DNA from 3 places in the Anabaena sp. FACHB-595 genome. Region 1 is predicted to be linked to each of the others. Evidence: riboswitches for the same ligand, from Rfam matches in the RefSeq annotation. Region 1 holds a riboswitch; each other region holds the start of a gene.
What was found. A riboswitch is a leader RNA that binds a small molecule or an ion and turns the genes downstream of it on or off. The one in region 1 is predicted to bind cobalamin.

Region 1 (3,284 bases):
ATGAAATCATAGCGGCATATCAAAGGCTACCTCTATCAGTAATTGGAGATGGAAAATCAACTGTTACAGAATTAATACAACGTAAGCAAGATGGTTTTATCCAAACTTTGAGAAAAAAAATTATTGATGTTGATGACTTTAGGATTAAACGCAAGTTGCAGAAGCAAAGTCTCACTTTAAACAGTATTATTCCCAACGGTAAGGTTGTGTATCTTTTAGATAATGCCAATTTATCTAGTGGTGGTGAAGCCGTGGATGTTACGGACAATATTCATCCTGACTTTCAGAAATTGGCTTTAAATGTCACAAAAGATATGGGATTACGATTAATGGGTTTGGATATAATTACTCAAGATATTACCAGACCAATGGTAGATTATGTGATTATTGAAGTTAATGGTTCTCCTGGCTTGACACATTATGCTTCCATTGGCGATATTCAAACTAAGAGAGTGGAAGACTTATATCTCAAAGTTTTGAAAGCATTGGAAACCGAGTACAACAGCAAAAATTAAGTGGCTGTTATGAACGGAGTGTAGCAGAACTGATGATTACAACTTTTCTAGCAGCCAGGCTACCGCCGCATCTGTGTCTGTCACCTGTTCGCCGCCTGTTACGGCTGGACGATTGACCATGACAACTTGTACGCCTAGTTCTCTTGCTGCAACAATCTTGGCATAGGTGGCATCACCGCCACTATTTTTACTAACTAAAGTATCAATATTATGTTGAATGAGGATGTTTTTTTCTTGGGGTAGGGTAAAGGGGCCGCGATCGCACAATATCACCCCAGGCGGAACTAAAACACCAGCAACCGGAGGGTCAATCATCCGCATGAGAAACCAAATATCTTGTAGATGAGCAAAGGCGGAGAGTTCTTGTCTGCCAACAGTTAAAAATACTCTTTTGGCTTGATTTTTTAAAATAGCGGCGGCGGCGCTTGTAGTGTCAACTTCTATCCAGCGATCGCCTGCTACTTTCACCCAGGGAGGACGGATTAACATCAAACGTGGTATCCCCACCTCATCAGCCGCCAGCGCCGCATTCTCAGAAATTTGTGCAGCAAAAGGGTGGGTAGCGTCAATTAATAAATCAACCTGCATCTGACGCAGATAGTCAGCTAATCCAGGCGCACCACCAAAACCCCCCACACGGACGTTACCAGATGGGAGAGAGGGTTCACGGGTACGACCAGCTAAAGATGCGATCGCCTCAATACCTGGAATAGTTGCAACTTTAGCACTGAGTTCGGCTGCATCTCCAGTTCCACCCAGAATTAACAAGCGCATCGTCAAGTCGCTTCGCTCCAATTCAAAATTCAAAATTAAAGACAATTAGTGGGAGCTTGTTGGCGCAACCTTTATGTAAGGTCTTTTGCATTTTGAATGCAAAAAAGTTAGGTAGGAATCCTGGCGAGAATGCCTTTTTTCAAAGGTTCGGGACGTTCTGACCAAGGTAGTAAACCATCTGCTTTATCGTAGTATTTACCAGCACATTCCAATACCGCAGAGGCATGATCATCTACAGCTAAATCCCCAAATAAATAAGTTAATTTACCTTTCCCTGTAAAGGCTACAACACAAGAACGGTTGCAAGCACTCATACATTCCACTTCTTGGATAGGGAATTTATCGCGTAACTCCCACTCTTGTGCTAGCTGTTGGAGTTGATTTAAAAGTTTTTGACCACCGCTTTCACCTACACGTTTACCATCTTGCCAAACACTAGCGCAGGTTTTACAAACAAATAGTGTGTGTTCTGCCACACCCAAAGAATTATCAGTAGTCATCCGTACCTCGCAGATGTTGAGAATCGTCAATTTCGGCGGGCGTTCTGACTGGGAAAGTTACAAGAGTTTTCTTTCCTTCACAGTTGCGGGACAGCGCCGGACTTACACCGTTCACCTACGAAAGATTGCAGGTATACTTTCCCCGTTACCTCTGGTGACTGCTCCCCACCAGAACCGAATATTTATTTAATGGTAACATCTAGGACTTACGCATGAAAACGAAAAATCAAGGGTTTAGACAAGGGTGTAGGGGTATAGGGGTATAAATTTTTGAAACCCTTACACCCGGTCTCAACAGAAAATCTGGGTGCGTAAGTCTTATGTTTCCAACTCTTACCTTCTATTTAGTTAGTAATATTCGGTTGTAAAAATCGCTTAATCTCACCAGAAGCAATATAAGACTTGCCATCGGGTGCTGTCTTCACTTCCTCAACCACATAAAGCATTCCTTCCTCACGAATGGAACGGGGAAAACGCATATTCCAATCCGGTTCATATCCGTCGGAAACTACTCTAGCGCGTAACTTGCTGCCATCTTTGACGCATTGAATGAGAACACCATGATCTATGGTATCAGTGGTGGGAAGATCAGCCGCAGTAGCTGGGGCTTTGGAGGCTTTACTTGTGCTAGTTGACCTCGATTGTCTAGGAGCAACAAAAATATCTGTTTCGCCAGGTTTGGCAAAACGGCTGACTTTGCCAACTACACGGTAGAAAGAGCCATTGCTTGACAATTCTAGCCCTTCAACAATATACCGCGCTCCTTCAGCACGAATAGAACGGGGAAATTGAACATTTTTAGTTTGGTCGTAACCATCAGATATAACTTTAATCCGTAGTTTACCGCCTTCGCGGACGCAAGAAAGTTCCACACCAGTACCGATTTCATTGACAACCGGCATTGCGTATACTTCATCGCCAGCAGTGACACCGCGCCCCGCCAAATCACCGCGATTGCGCGTCATTGTCTGATAACTTTGATCCCGCAGTTCTTTACGTCCGGCGTTACCTAGAGCTTGTTGTGCGATTCGACCTGCGAAATACTCCAGCTGATCAATCTCTTCCGCAATTTCAAAATTCTCATTTAAGCCTTGGTCTCGGAGATACTGCACCAAATCACGGAGGGTTTTTTCCGCAGCTTGATGCTGACCATGTTCTGCTAATTCGAGGGCTGTTTCTTTAGCTTTAGCGATCGTCAGGCGGCTGAGGTCAAGGATAATATGACTGGAAGAGGCTAACGCTGATTCCTCAACTGTCCCAACTTTGGTTATAACATCTGTTGTCCCGGAAACACTTTGAATAATGTCATTCTGCACTACATCAGCACTGTAATGCAGCCTCATCAATGGTAATTCACCTACTTGAGCAGAGGATATCATCAAACTCAAACCCAGAAGTTTGTCTTCTCCCTCGTAAAGCTCCCCCAAGGTAATTACAGGTTGACCAGCTTCATTTTGGCTAACTTTAGCAAGACTTAAAGTATCAACCAGAGTGA
Region 2 (3,284 bases), 1.6 Mb from region 1:
CGTTTTTATACACTTTTAGTATTCGCTCTATCGTTGTCGGCAATTCAGCAACAGTTATATAGGGGTGAATTTCTCGACCGAATTTTTCATTACTATCACCGTCACCCACATAAACTTGATACCCCTCTCCCATTTCATTATTAACACCGAGTAGAGTAATATCACTATTGCCGTGGTGGGCGCAGGATTTATCACAACCGCTAAAGTGGATAGTTACTGGGTGTTCTAGACTGATGTGAGAATCTAGATAATTTGCTAGCGCGAGGGCATGACTTTTAGTATCTGTAGCAGCCGCCGCACAACCTTGAATACCAGAACAAGCTACTAATCCACTCTTGATATTTGCGAGTGAGAAATCTAATCCTAACCCCAAAACTTGACTCTGAACGTCAGTCAGCGATTGTTGAGGAATGTCTGTTAACAACAAGTTCTGCCAAGGTGTCAGCCTGAGAGTTCCATTCCCATATTTGGTAGATAAATCAGCTAAACCCCTGACTTGCCAAGTTTCCAAACGACCAAGGGGTAAAACAAGACCAATGTAATATAAGTTTTGTTGGTGTTGGGGATGAATGCCGATGTGGTGGTATTTACTATTTGACCTCCCCCCCAACCCCTCTTCTACAAGGATAGGGGAGAAATGCCTTGTCTTCTCCCCCTTCCCTCGTAGGGAAGGGGGTAGGGGGGTTAGGTTCTTTCCCCCAAGGGGAATCGTTAAACGTTTTTCAGCTTCTTGAAGATAATTATTTAACCCCAAACTGTTCACTACTTCTCGCAGACGGGGCTTGCGTTTACTGCTAGCGTCAGTATGCAATAAGTAAACATCCGCCAAGGCTGTTAAGACTGGTAAGCATTCCTCTGGTAACAACAAAATTCCGATGTCAACAGGCGGTTTTCCTTTTGCACCGATACTTAAACACAGACGGAAGCAAACTTTGTTCTCTACTAAAGTGGCAGTAAAGGTGATATCGTTGAGGCGATCGCTTACCGAAACTAGTCCCCCACCATCAAAACACACGCTAAACTTTGCCGATAGTCCTGAGAAGACAGAATTTTCAGTAATGTAATTATCCCAGCTTCTAACGAAGGGGCGGGTATCGATTAATTCTTGAGGATCAATACCAGCCGTGGGACTGGTCATAATATTGCGGATTTGGTCTACGCCTGCATTGCTAGAACCCAAACCCAAATCTTGCAAATACTTGAGGACTGTAGAATCTATGCTGGCGCGTATTTCCCGGATTTGGACGTTAGCACGATTTGTCACATCGACATAGCCGCCACCATATTGGTCAGCAATATCTGCGATCGCCTGACATTGTGTACTATTAATAATTCCACCCGGTATTCTGATGCGAGACAAGATCCCATCTTGGGCAGGCGTGGCATAAAACAAGCCAGGACAAGGTGTTAAACCAGACAACAAGACAATCACTCCTTCCCTGTGCGACGCAGAGATTAGACAGCTAACTCTTGGAATTGGCATTCTGACTCGGAAAGTTACAAGAGAAATTCTTGGGACTTTTCATCACAGCTGCGGCACAGCCCCGGAATCGCACCGGAGTTTCCCAACACCAAGTTCTAGTAATCTACCATGAGTTGCCACTCATCATATTGACTGCTTCATATTTTTCATTAACTCGATAGTCTTTGTTAATTAGAATAAATATTAAATAAACAGAAATTAATATACGATTCATACTTAATTTCTAAAATGTACATGGCGGGCAATGCCCAGTAAACACATACTGATATTTTGCAAAAATTAAATCTGATTCCTATAGTTGTATTCAGTACTAATTATAAAAAAGATAACCGATTTATTAAGTAAATCGGTTATCTCAAATTTTAGCTCTTAAACTATTAACAAATGACAACAATATTATTGCTAAACTCCGACTTTAGCCTTTGACCAAACACCGTTTTCATCTTCGTCAAATTTTTGATGAACAGCTTCCCAAGCTGCTTGTTCAGCTGTAAACTCGTCAGTTGTCTCATTTAACACACCGTTATAACGTTCAATAAAGGTGCTTTGAGCTTCTGAGGAAAGGTGAGAACGGACTTCAGGAGATAAATCTTCTGGACTCTTGCAAGGCCCAGGACAAGGACGAGCCAAGGTTTTATCAATTGTGCTGAGTTCTTCTGCACCAGCACTTTCCAAGAGGAGCTGGAATTCGCCGGCGCGATCGCTTGGTACTTCGGTTAATAACAAAAATTCGCCAGCTTGTAGGCGGGTTTGGTAGATTGCAGCTTTCTCCTCTGGCATCCCCAATGTGGTCAGAACGGAAACTAAACCAGCGCCAGCACTACCGGCGATCGCCCCACTAGCTGCCCCCAATAGTAAAGCACTGATGGGGCCTGCTGCCACAATCGGCCCGACGAAGGGAATAAACAGTACGCCTACACCTGTTAACAAACTGAGGAAGGAACCAAACAGGGAACCAAAAATTGCTCCTGTTCGCAAACCACCCAAAATCACATCTCTTTTGGTGATAAAACCTGCAATCCGAGTTTCAGATTGGAAGTTTCTGCCCATGACGGAGATATGGTCTCTGGGTACACCTCTATCTAACAAACGGCGAATTACATCATCAACTTGTTTCTGCTCTTTAAATACGGCAGATATAGTACGTTCTGCTTGATAAACTTCTGGCACTTCTATACTCCCTAATTTTATTTGTACTGCGTGTGTTAGTTGTCAGTTGTTTTTATATCCGGTGTAATACTTTCCCTGTGAGTAGTCTTTCCATGATTTCCCCAGGGAAATTTTTGATTTCTCCATATCTCTGGGCCTTTGTGGTGGAAAAGTCTTTCCTGAATTACAAAGGCACAGAGAAAAAAGCATTACACACCAACAGGTGTTTTAGTTTCTGTTGCTGGTTGTGTACCATTTGGCTCAATTGGTTGCCCTTCAATAAATGAGCGCAACATCCAAGCAATCTCTTCATGTTCTTCCATGAGTCCGGTGAGGAAGTCGGCAGTTCCTTGATCTTGGAACTCATCACCACTGCGGTCTACATGGTCTCTAAGGTTGCGAATCAATTGCTCATGATCCTGCACAAGATTAGCGACCATTCCCGTAGCGCTAGGAACATCTCCAGCGTGTTCTTTGAGGGTGGCAAGTTGCAAAAATCCTTCCATTGAACCTATAGGATAACCACCTAAAGTCCGGACTCGTTCAGCGATCGCATCAATATTCTCTGTCAGTTTTTCGTAGTGTTCTTCCCATAGTTGATGTAGACTGCGGAACTGTGGCCCAACCACATCCCAATGGTATTTTTTTGTTT
Region 3 (3,284 bases), 2.7 Mb from region 1:
CTTGGGTACGGTTGTAACCAATTACCCAAGAAATATCACCTGATTTTCCACTATTTTGAATGCTTTGTTGGTTAAGTCCATAGGAACCGAAATTAACTTTGGTTTCTGTGGTGATTTTCTCTGTAGGACGACGGGTAACAATATTAATTACCCCGCCTATTGCATCTGAACCATAAAGTGTTGAACCACCTCCTGGTAAGACTTCAACTCTTTCAATATTATTAGTGGTAAATTCTGACAAATCGAAACCACCACCACCTAAATTATTAATTGGTCTGCCATCCAATAAGATTAATACTTGTCCGGTATTAGAACCGCGAATAAATTGACCACTTAAGGCGTTTACTTCTGTCCCAACTGTACCGTCACCCAAAATACCAGGAAGAAATCGCAGTGCTTCTCTGACAGTTATTGCACCCTGTGCTTCCATTTCTTCGCCAGTAATCACATACACCGGACGGGTGGAATCTTTTACTGTTCCCTCGCGGCGAAAAGGGGAAAATACAGGTTCATTGAGGAGTTTGTCAATGACTGTCAGTTGAATGTCGGGTTCGGTTTCTGTCGTATCTTGAGATATTACTTCTGTAACTGGTTGTAAGTCTTTGGCTGAACCTTCCTCTTGCGGAAACTCGGATATTTGTAGAACTTCTGTGGCTATCATGCTGGAATTTTCCCACAGCATCCCTGCGGTGATAGTCAAACTAGAAACGATAAGTTGAGTTCCCCATCTGGCAATAAACTGAGTACGCATTGGTAATTGAAGCCACCTGTATAACTAAAAATTTTTCTCAAGTAGAAATTTGAGCTTTTTCGGTAAAAAACTCTCAGCCAGTAGGAAAATTGCTATGTTTAGATAATGATTATTATTATCACACTGATAGTGTAATTTACAAGCTAGTTTTTAAGTTTGTAGTCAGTACTTGAGTGCTGAGAGTTTTGAGGACTAAAGTCCTGACTACGAACTGGATGGACTACTGGTGTTAAATTAACAGCAATTATGATGGAATTTTGCCCACTTACTTAGGGGTGGAATTTTGGCTAAGATGCCTCTTTTTAAAGCTTCTGGACGTTCTGACCAAGGTAGTAAACCAGATGCTTTATTGTAGTATTGAGTGGCGCATTGCAGTATTGCAGATGCGCTATCATCAACTGCTAAATTGCCGAAAAGATAGGTTAACTTCTCTTCTCCCGTAAAGGCAATAACGCAAGCATGGTTGCAAGCACTCATACATTCAACTCCCTGAATGGAGAATTTATGTTGCAATTCCCAAGTTTGTGCAAGTGCTTGGAGTTGTTGTAATAGCTGCTGTCCACCACTTTCGCCAACTCGCTTGCCATCTTGCCACACACTGGCGCAGGTCGTGCAGACAAATAAAGTATGTTGTTTTTTGCTCATTGATTTTCAGGCGTTGCTGATTGATAGCATGAATTAGCCTTACGCATTTACCGCTAGGCGTTCCCGTACCCCTTACACTGTGGGTTCGTGGTAGCGTCTCTCTCTAAAAGAGAAACTAAGGCAACGAGGAGGCTTAGGCGCATTCGCTGTTAAGCGTTTGATGCAGGTAGGCGTAAAGTTACCTCTAGCTTGGATAAAGTAAATATGCAAAGCGAAAGATAAAATACAACTGTGTTTTCCAGTTTGTATCTATAACCTTCTGTGTAAGTATTGATATCTGTAAGGAAATATCTACAATCTCATAGAAATTTGTAGTGTGTGGCGTATATATGACGCTATGAGATAGTGATCCTCTTTAAGGGGGAGAGTATTGATTGCGTTATTCATCTGTACCTCGCAGATAAGAATTTGTTGTACTTTCGGCGGGCATTCTGACTTTGAGGCATAAGCCCCATTACAGTTGCGGGACAGCGCCGGATTTACACCGGACTTTCCCCCTTACCTCTGATGGCTGATCCCCACCAGAACCGAGTTGATATTGAAAAAATACTACCACAGCAATGATGCTGAAATTCAGCCGCTACTTAAAACGTAAAGTAATTGCCAGTGTACCAGAATCAGCAAAAGCTGGGGCGATCGCATAACTTAAGTTTCTCTGCGCTTACCTTTGCGCGCCTTTACGTTTAAATGTCCACCCTCAACCAGCCATGATTTTATGCAAAGCCGTACTAAGAATCAAAGCTAATCCCCAAATACTAAAAGTTTATACTTGGCAGATTGGGTTTACCGTATGTGCGTTCGCGCAGGAGAAGATAACCCATCGCACAAATCCAAGCCAGACAGTTTGACTGTCTGTCATTTGACAGGTCGTTTAAAATCAAATCAAATTGGGGATGTTGCAGCATATATATGTGCTGGGAAAAGCAGACAAGGATGGGAAATAAAGTCAGAATACGACAATAAGATTGTTGTTCTCTAGTTAAGAAATAGTAGGTAAGGTATGTGCCTGATCTACTTACTTTGCTCTGCTAATCAAGTGAGATGTTATTATGAGTCGCTTTTATCGATTCATCTTCAAGTTGGGTATTGCTGTTACACTCGTCTGCTGTTTTTTTACTTTACCTGCATATTCATTGTCTCCATCGGACACGGAAATCCCAGGAGGCGACTTATTCAAGCTAGGGATTGAAAAAATGCAGCACGGCAGTTACTCTGAAGCCAACAGAGAGAAACTACACTCTATGACAAAGCTTTCTTATTACTGAAAAATTTACAGCAACAACTCTCATCTTTATCAGAAATTGCTCTCATCCCCAGATATGCAGAAACTAAGGTGTTTATAGTCCCAGATAGAGATGAGGATATTCTTTGACAGATTGTCTTTTGACAAGCCTATTCCATGAAGTAAACAATATCACTGGAAGTATGGATGTAACACTTAAGAGTTGCGTTCTCAGTCTCGTGGTGTGGTTTTTGTGGAGTGTGGGGCAGCCTTGAAACTAAATCAGTGTATCTATATAGGTATAGCAAGTACGATTTGCTTGTTGATAACTCAGAAAGCAAATGCACAAGAGAAGCCGGTAAACACAAAGAACATTGGATTAATTACAAATATTCCTCGACTGAGTGATATTGAGCGTCCACCAACAAGTGTTAAAGATTGGCTATCACAGTCAGCGCCAACCCCTCCAAAAATCAAGATTACTGGTGTGCGAATCAATCGTACAGACGATAATTTTGAGATAATTCTGGAAACTCCAGATGGAGAAATATCTGCACCAGAAACTCTTCAAGAAGGCAATATATTTATTGCAGATATCCCCAATGCAGTACTAGCTTTACCAGAAGGAAAGGAATTTCGGGAAGACACACCAGTTGATGGTATTTC

Region 2: it holds a riboswitch for cobalamin, as region 1 does, so the genes downstream of both, cobG (precorrin-3B synthase) here and ACN222_RS08835 (DUF1636 domain-containing protein) in region 1, are expected to answer to the same signal.
Region 3: it holds a riboswitch for cobalamin, as region 1 does, so the genes downstream of both, ACN222_RS20140 (DUF1636 family protein) here and ACN222_RS08835 (DUF1636 domain-containing protein) in region 1, are expected to answer to the same signal.

The regions. Positions count from the first base shown of each region.
Region 1 covers NZ_CP183473.1:2,136,871-2,140,154, forward strand. The annotation lists gene ACN222_RS08825 (cyanophycin synthetase) at 1-515, shown strand, start outside; gene ACN222_RS08830 (cobalt-precorrin-6A reductase) at 552-1,289, opposite strand; gene ACN222_RS08835 (DUF1636 domain-containing protein) at 1,397-1,789, opposite strand; cobalamin riboswitch at 1,806-1,983, opposite strand; gene ACN222_RS08840 (vWA domain-containing protein) at 2,134-3,284, opposite strand, start outside.
Region 2 covers NZ_CP183473.1:540,554-543,837, forward strand. The annotation lists partial or broken gene cobG (precorrin-3B synthase) at 11-1,483, opposite strand; cobalamin riboswitch at 1,461-1,591, opposite strand; gene ACN222_RS02265 (ChaB family protein) at 1,886-2,653, opposite strand; gene ACN222_RS02270 (Dps family protein) at 2,842-3,284, opposite strand, start outside.
Region 3 covers NZ_CP183473.1:4,847,937-4,851,220, reverse strand. The annotation lists gene ACN222_RS20145 (TonB-dependent receptor plug domain-containing protein) at 1-751, opposite strand, end outside; gene ACN222_RS20140 (DUF1636 family protein) at 986-1,396, opposite strand; cobalamin riboswitch at 1,800-1,943, opposite strand; gene ACN222_RS20135 (TonB-dependent receptor domain-containing protein) at 2,872-3,284, shown strand, end outside.